DNA from 3 places in the Streptomyces sp. NPDC048338 genome. Region 3 is predicted to be linked to each of the others. Evidence: riboswitches for the same ligand, from Rfam matches in the RefSeq annotation. Region 3 holds a riboswitch; each other region holds the start of a gene.
The links. A riboswitch is a leader RNA that binds a small molecule or an ion and turns the genes downstream of it on or off. The one in region 3 is predicted to bind cyclic di-AMP.
Positions count from the first base shown of each region.

Region 1: it holds a riboswitch for cyclic di-AMP, as region 3 does, so the genes downstream of both, ACGFZF_RS19115 (transglycosylase SLT domain-containing protein) here and ACGFZF_RS24270 (transglycosylase family protein) in region 3, are expected to answer to the same signal.
Region 2: it holds a riboswitch for cyclic di-AMP, as region 3 does, so the genes downstream of both, ACGFZF_RS25080 (C40 family peptidase) here and ACGFZF_RS24270 (transglycosylase family protein) in region 3, are expected to answer to the same signal.

Region 1 covers NZ_JBICYQ010000007.1:379,205-381,396, reverse strand. The annotation lists gene ACGFZF_RS19115 (transglycosylase SLT domain-containing protein) at 1-850, opposite strand, end outside; cyclic di-AMP (ydaO/yuaA leader) riboswitch at 855-1,037, opposite strand; gene ACGFZF_RS19110 (class I SAM-dependent methyltransferase) at 1,621-2,192, shown strand, end outside.
Region 2 covers NZ_JBICYQ010000011.1:109,930-112,121, reverse strand. The annotation lists gene ACGFZF_RS25090 (ATP-dependent Clp protease proteolytic subunit) at 1-171, shown strand, start outside; gene ACGFZF_RS25085 (hypothetical protein) at 179-484, shown strand; cyclic di-AMP (ydaO/yuaA leader) riboswitch at 799-996, shown strand; gene ACGFZF_RS25080 (C40 family peptidase) at 1,000-1,476, shown strand; gene ACGFZF_RS25075 (ATP-binding protein) at 1,723-2,151, opposite strand.
Region 3 covers NZ_JBICYQ010000010.1:308,097-310,288, reverse strand. The annotation lists gene eno (phosphopyruvate hydratase) at 1-398, opposite strand, end outside; gene ACGFZF_RS24270 (transglycosylase family protein) at 689-1,378, opposite strand; cyclic di-AMP (ydaO/yuaA leader) riboswitch at 1,382-1,556, opposite strand; gene ACGFZF_RS24265 (transglycosylase family protein) at 1,814-2,192, opposite strand, start outside.

The DNA of each region.
Region 1 (2,192 bases), on a different contig from region 3:
CGGCGTAGTTGCACGCGGCCGTGATGTTGGCGACCGGGTCGTACATGTCCATGGACGTGCCGGGCACGTGGTACGCCAGGAAGGTGGGCTCGATGACCTGGAGCAGGCCCTTCGAGGGGGTGCCGGCGACGGCGTTGGAGTCCCAGTTGTTGATGGCCTGCGGGTTGCCGGAGGACTCGCGCATGATGTTGCGGTGGATGCCCTCGTAGGAGCCGGGGATGCCGTGCTGGGCCATCACGTCCAGCGACTCCCGGATCCAGCCGTCGAGGTCGTTCGTGTAGCTCTTCACGGCGGCGGGGGCGGCGGCCGGAGCCGCCTGCTGGGTCTGCCGGGCCTGGGGCGCGGGCGCGGTGCGCTGCTCGGAACGGCTGGCCCGGTCGGCGGACGAGGACTTCGCCGGCTTGGCCGCCTTCGACTTCTGCGCGGGAGCGGGGGACTTGGGCTGCGACGCCGCGGAATTGCGGTGCAGCGTCAGCTTGAGACCCGGGTGAATGAGTGACGGATTGTCACCGACCGCAGCGTGGTTGGCCCGGTAGAGAACCTTCCAGCCGCCCCGGACACCCTGCTCGTAGGCGATCATCGAAAGAGAATCGCCCGGCACGACGGTGTAGGTCTTGGGAGCTGCGGCCGGTGCCGCCGGCAGCGATTCCGTGATCTTTTGCGACACATTTGCTGCCGCGTTCGCCGTGGCAATGGCCGGGGTGATCTCGGGCGCGGTGCGAGGGGCGGCGTGGGCGGTCGCGGAGGCGACGAGGGGGAGGGCCAGTGCGGCTCCACCCGTGCTCGCGAGGGCGATACCGCGGGCGAGCGGACGGCGCTTCGGGCGACGGTGCTTACCGTTTGCAGGCATGACGGATTCCTCTCCGGAGCCTGCGGGGTGAGCTGTCGGGTTCGGGCTGGAGATGCCCGGCCGCACACGTGCGACTTCACCCCTAGCCGCTCCGGAATCCGGATCGGCGAATACTTGGGTCCCCCGCTCCTGCCGGCGGTGAATAGTGGGAATTGCGGATGGTGGCAGGATTCGGCGTTCCATCCGAATGGAGGTGACCGTAGGCGAGGAATACCGTCGGGAACAAGGCGTCTCGACGATGTGATAAACGGCCTCGCGGGGGCCCGTGAAGCCCCGAACTTCCCTGAATCACGGGGAGATGGGGCCCGAGGGCGGGGAGGGCGGCCGATGCCCCGTGAGCCATGTCACCTGAAAGAAATGTCCGACATCACCCCATAATTCCGAGCAAAGGAAGATTGATGCTCATGGGGTGGGTGGTCGTTTTATGGCCTTTTATGCGCGCCGATGTGGCGACTCGCCGTCCGGGCTCTCTCCGCTCGCCGGGATCCGCGTCCCGGACACGCCTCCGGTCCCCCGTGCCGCCATGCTCCCGTCCGGCCGCGCAGGGCGGTCGTGACCGCCCAGCGATCCGTGCCCGGTGTTCCTCCTCCTGCCCGGGGCGGTCAGGCCCCGAGCAGGGTGCGGGCGCGCGCCCACGCGGCCACGGGGTCGCACGACTCCGCCTGCCCGGCCGAACTCGTGAGGGTGCCGCGCGCACCCCCGGCTGAACGGCGCGGGTACGGACCGCCGTCGGGCCGCCTCCGGTCATGGACCCGTGGGATGCTGGGGACATGGGGGATCAGGTGGACCACGCGGCCGTCCGGCGGAGTTACGACACCGTGGCGGAGGAGTACGCCACCCGGCTCGGGAACGAACTCGACGGGAAGCCGCTCGACCGGGCCCTGCTCGGCGCACTCCTCGAAGAGGCCGGGCAGGGGGCCGCCGTCGCCGACCTCGGCTGTGGACCCGGGCACGTGACCGGCTGGCTCGCCGCGCACGGCGCGCGGGCCGTCGGCATCGACCTCTCCCCGGGCATGGTCGCGACCGCCGCACGACGCCATCGCGAGGCGGCTTTCCGGGAGGGCGACCTGCTCGCGCTGCCCGCCGAGGACGGCGAGTTCGACGCCGCCGTCGCCCTCTACTCCGTCATCCACGTCGCCCCCGACGAGCTCGGCCGCGCCTTCGCCGAGGCACACCGCGTGCTGCGCCCCACCGGGCTGCTCCTGGTCTCCTTCCACCAGGGCGAGGAAGTGCGGCACCTGGACGAGTGGTGGGGGCACGAGGTGGACGTCGACTTCCGCTTCCTGGACCCCTCCCGGGTGAGCGGACTCCTCGCCGACGCCGGGTTCACCGTGGAGATGCG
Region 2 (2,192 bases), on a different contig from region 3:
CGCACGATGGTGGCCGGCATGCTGGCCACCCACACCGGCCGAAGCCGCGAGCGGATCGACGCCGACATCGACCGGACGACGGTCCTCGACGCCGCGGCGGCGACCGCCTACGGACTGGTGGACCACGTCGTCCGCAACCGTGCCGCGTCCGGCGGCGCCGGGGGGCGGTGAGCCGGCCGTGGTCCCCGAACTGCCGCCGCTGCCCGCGCTGACGCGCGCCGAGGGCGAGCTCGTCGACGCCTACCTCGAGGTCGTGGACCTGCTCGGGCGTATCAATCCATCCAGGACATTGCATACTTATGGGGCGTTGCGTGCGGCGCAGGCGCTCGTGGGCAGGGCGACGGCCCTGCGCGACGCGCTGACGACCATGCACCTGCGCGGCGAGAGCGAGGTGCACACCGAGACGCTGGCCCACGCGCTCCGCGTGCTGGACGGGGAACGACGGTCCGGACGGGTCACCGTGTCGGAGCCGCCGTCGAGTTGACATTCAGGCGTGTCGTGTCGAGGTCCGGTCGGCCCAGTGCGACCGCAGAAATCCTCCCCCGTACGGCGTAGTCGACGAATCGACATGTGGCTGGGGCGAGTTGCGCGAGAGGTGCACACATCTGGCGGAATCGGATGTTCCTCCGCTGGTACGAGGCTTGCTGACCACCCTTCGGAAGATCACGAAACCTGCTTGTCCACCCGAATGGATCAGTCGTGAGGAGCCTCACATATCGCCGTTTCAGCTCGGTTTTCGACCGGTTCGTGGGTCAAGATCCCTGACGACGACAAGCCCCCGCCACCGCGGCGGGGCGGTCCGGGCGGACGCCGAGTCCTGCCGCCGTCCCGGATGTCTGGTCGACAGGAGTGGATCGGCAGGAGTGGAGGACCCGAGCAGTACGGAACGGCCGGCCAGTGGGGCCGTTCCTTGGGGTGAAGCCGCAGCCGCGGCCGGGCAACTTCGCCAGTCCGAACCCGACAGGTCATCCTTCACAGGCGGCTGACGAAGGGTTGCGCATGACTGCGCAGATTCATGTCCCGTCCCTGCTGTCCCGGGCCGGAGCCGTCTCGGCTCTCACCCTCGCCGCCGTCGGCGGCACGCTGCTGGCACCAGGTGCAGCGCCGGAGGCCCAGGCCGCCACGACGTACGCCGGCAAGGCGCTGAACGTCGCGGCGTCGAAGAAGGGATCGCCGTACAGGTACGGAGCGAGCGGGCCCACCAGGTTCGACTGCTCGGGGCTCACGCTCTACTCGTACAGGAAGGCGGGCAAGTCGCTGCCCCGAACCGCGCAGCAGCAGTACAACAAGACCCGGCACATCGCCGCCTCCGGCAGGCAGAAGGGCGACCTGGTCTTCTTCCACTCCGGGGGGAGGGTGTACCACGTGGGCATCTACGCCGGCAGCGGCAAGATCTGGCACTCCCCCAAGACCGGCTCCTGGGTGAAGCTCGACCGGATCTGGTCCTCGAAGGTCTACTACGGCCGGGTTCGCTGACACCCTCGCAGGAGACCCTCCCACGGCCTCCTACGACCCCCTGACGGCCGCTCAGGACAGCGGGCGGCCTGCCCGGCGGGTCCCACGACGGGGACCCGCCTCCTGACGAAGGGCGCGACGGCCGACGGGCCGGAGGGTGCGGCGGCGCCGCCGCACCCTCGCACACCGACCGAGGCCCCGTCCGGGCCCCCTAGGGCCTGTCTTCAAAGTAGCGCCGCGAGCCAGGCGGGACTTTGAAGACACCCCCTAGTTCGGGGTCGCCGTCCACGGGAGGTTGATCCAGACGGTCTTGCCGCCCTCGTCGGTCGGCGTGACCGAGAGGCGGCCTCCCGCCTCGGCGGTGAGGATGCGGATGATGACCATGCCCCGGCCGTTGTCCTGCTGGACCGCCGCGGGCAGGCGTCTCGGCCAGCGGGGATAGCTGTCGGTGACACCGATGTGGAGCTGTTCCTCGCGCACCAGACGGACGTCGACGGTGAACGTGGGCGACTGGCCGAAGGTGTGCTGGACGGCATTGGTGGCCAGCTCCGACACGATCAGCCGGACGGTGTCGGCGGTGTCGCTGCCGCCCGCGAGCCCCCATCCGGTCAGGACGTCGGCGACGTACCTCCGGGCTTCGGAGACCGAGGCCGGATCGCTCGGCAGAGTGACGGTTGCTTCCTGGTGATCTGCCATGGCGACGCTGTCCCTTTCCCACCGGGGCCAGCCCCGGATTG
Region 3 (2,192 bases):
AACAGCGGCAGGTCGGAGGCCTCGGAGGCGGCGTGCGCGACGGCGAGGGAGACGCCGAGGATGGCGTTGGCGCCGAGCGAGGACTTGTCCGGGGTGGCGTCCAGGTCGAACATCGCCTGGTCGATCAGGCGCTGCTCGGTGGCGTCGTAGCCGACGAGCTCCGGGCCGATCTGCTCGATGACGGCGAGGACGGCCTTCTCGACACCCTTGCCGAGGTAGCGGTTGGGGTCACCGTCGCGGAGCTCGAGAGCCTCGAACGCACCGGTGGAGGCGCCGGACGGAACGGCAGCACGGCCGGTGCTGCCGTCGTCGAGGCCGACCTCGACCTCGACCGTGGGGTTGCCTCGGGAGTCCAGGATTTCCCGGGCTACGACGACGTCGATGGACGGCACGAGCATCTCCTTCTGGGATGTGACGCTAGATGTGACGCAAGAGCCGTGCAGGGTCGCTTGGCCTTGCGACAAGAGCCTAACCGGCTCGGAGGCTCCGGCCAGCCGGGCGCCCGCCCGCTGGGACGAAAAAGGACCCGAGGGCATGCATAAAGGGGCGAAGGGACCCGAAGCTACCGATCGGTAACGCGAAGAACCCCGACCCGGCGCGCACGGGGGAGGGCGCGCCGGGCCGGGGTGGTCACCGCGGGAGGGTCACAGGACCCGGTGAGCCGCCGGACTCACACGGGCCGCCGGGCTCACTTCAGGTGGAGCTGCTGGCCCGGGTAGATCAGGTCGGCGTCCTCGACGACGTCCTTGTTGAGCTCGAAGAGCTTCGCCCAGCCGCCCTTGACCTTCTGCGCGGCGGCGATCTTGCTCAGGGTGTCGCCGGCGGCGACCTTGTACTCGCCGTCGCCCTTCTTGACCTTCTTGCCGGTCGGGGTGGTGACGGTCTTCTTCGACTCGGCCTTCTTCGGCGTCGCCTTCGGGGCCGTGCGCTGCTCGCTGCGGGTGGTCGGCTGCTCGGCCTTGCGCTCCGGCGCCGGGGCGCTCTCGGCGGTGCCACCGGTGTACGCGGCGCCGGACAGGCCCACGCCGCAGCTCGGCCACGCGCCCTTGCCCTGGCCGGCCAGGACCTTCTCGGCGATCGTGATCTGCTGGGACTTCGACGCCTGGTCGGCGCTGGCCGCGAAGGCGGTGCCACCGTAGGCGGCCCAGGTGGAGGCCGAGAACTGCAGGCCGCCGTAGTAGCCGTTGCCCGTGTTGATGGACCAGTTGCCACCGGACTCGCACTGGGCGACGGCGTCCCACTCGGAGGCGGTCGCGGCCGAGGCGGACCCGGCGGTCATGAGCGGGGCGGCGACGGCGACGCCCGCCACACCGGCGAGAGCGATGGCACGGGTGGCCTTGGAGGAACGACGGTGTTTGCCCTTGGCGGAAAACAGCATGGGAATTCTCCTCACCGACGCCTGCGAGGTGAGCTGTCGGGTTCGGGCCATGTGAGTTGCCCGGCCACGTGACGAGCACGCGGCTTCACCCCGAGCCGGGATTCCGGCCGTCTGTCTCAACGGCCGGGACCGGCACTTACCTTGGGTCCCCCGCTCCTGCCTACGGCGCTTGCGCGACGACTGTTCCCCTCGACCGGCGGCAGGATTCGGCGTTACCGGTCGACGGGGCCCGCGGTGGCGAGCGGTCCCGACCGTAGACACAGACCTCACGAAGTTCAAAGAAGGCCAAAACGGCCAAATCGCCCCTCCCTGCACCCCCATGAGGGGTGTTTACGCAGGTGAGGGGCGATCGGAGCAAACTTTGCGGACGTGACACGCCAAGCGGGACGAAGAGACTCATGTCTCACTTAGACAGAACGGACATAAGTCCTCGAACTACCCCTGGGTTTCCACGGGTTCCTCGCTCAAGTCGAGGCTCTGACCAGGCAGGATGAGGTTTGGGTCGGCACCCACCGTCTGACGGTTGGCGTCGTAGAGGGCGGTCCAACCGCCGGGCAGCTCGTTCTCCCGTGCAATCTCGGAGAGGCTGTCGCCGGGCCGGACGGTGTATTCGCCCGAAGTGTCCGTGGTGCCCGATTCCCCCGAACCGGCCTCGCCGGCCGAACCGCCTGGCTGCCCGTCAGCCGGCGAGGCGTGACGTCCGGTTTCCTGCCCTTCGCCCGAATTGCCCTCTTCGCGAGCGGCCTCACCACGGTGCTTGCCGTTGCCCGGGCCGGCCGCCTCGCCGGTCGCGGAGTCGGGGTCGCCCGTCGAG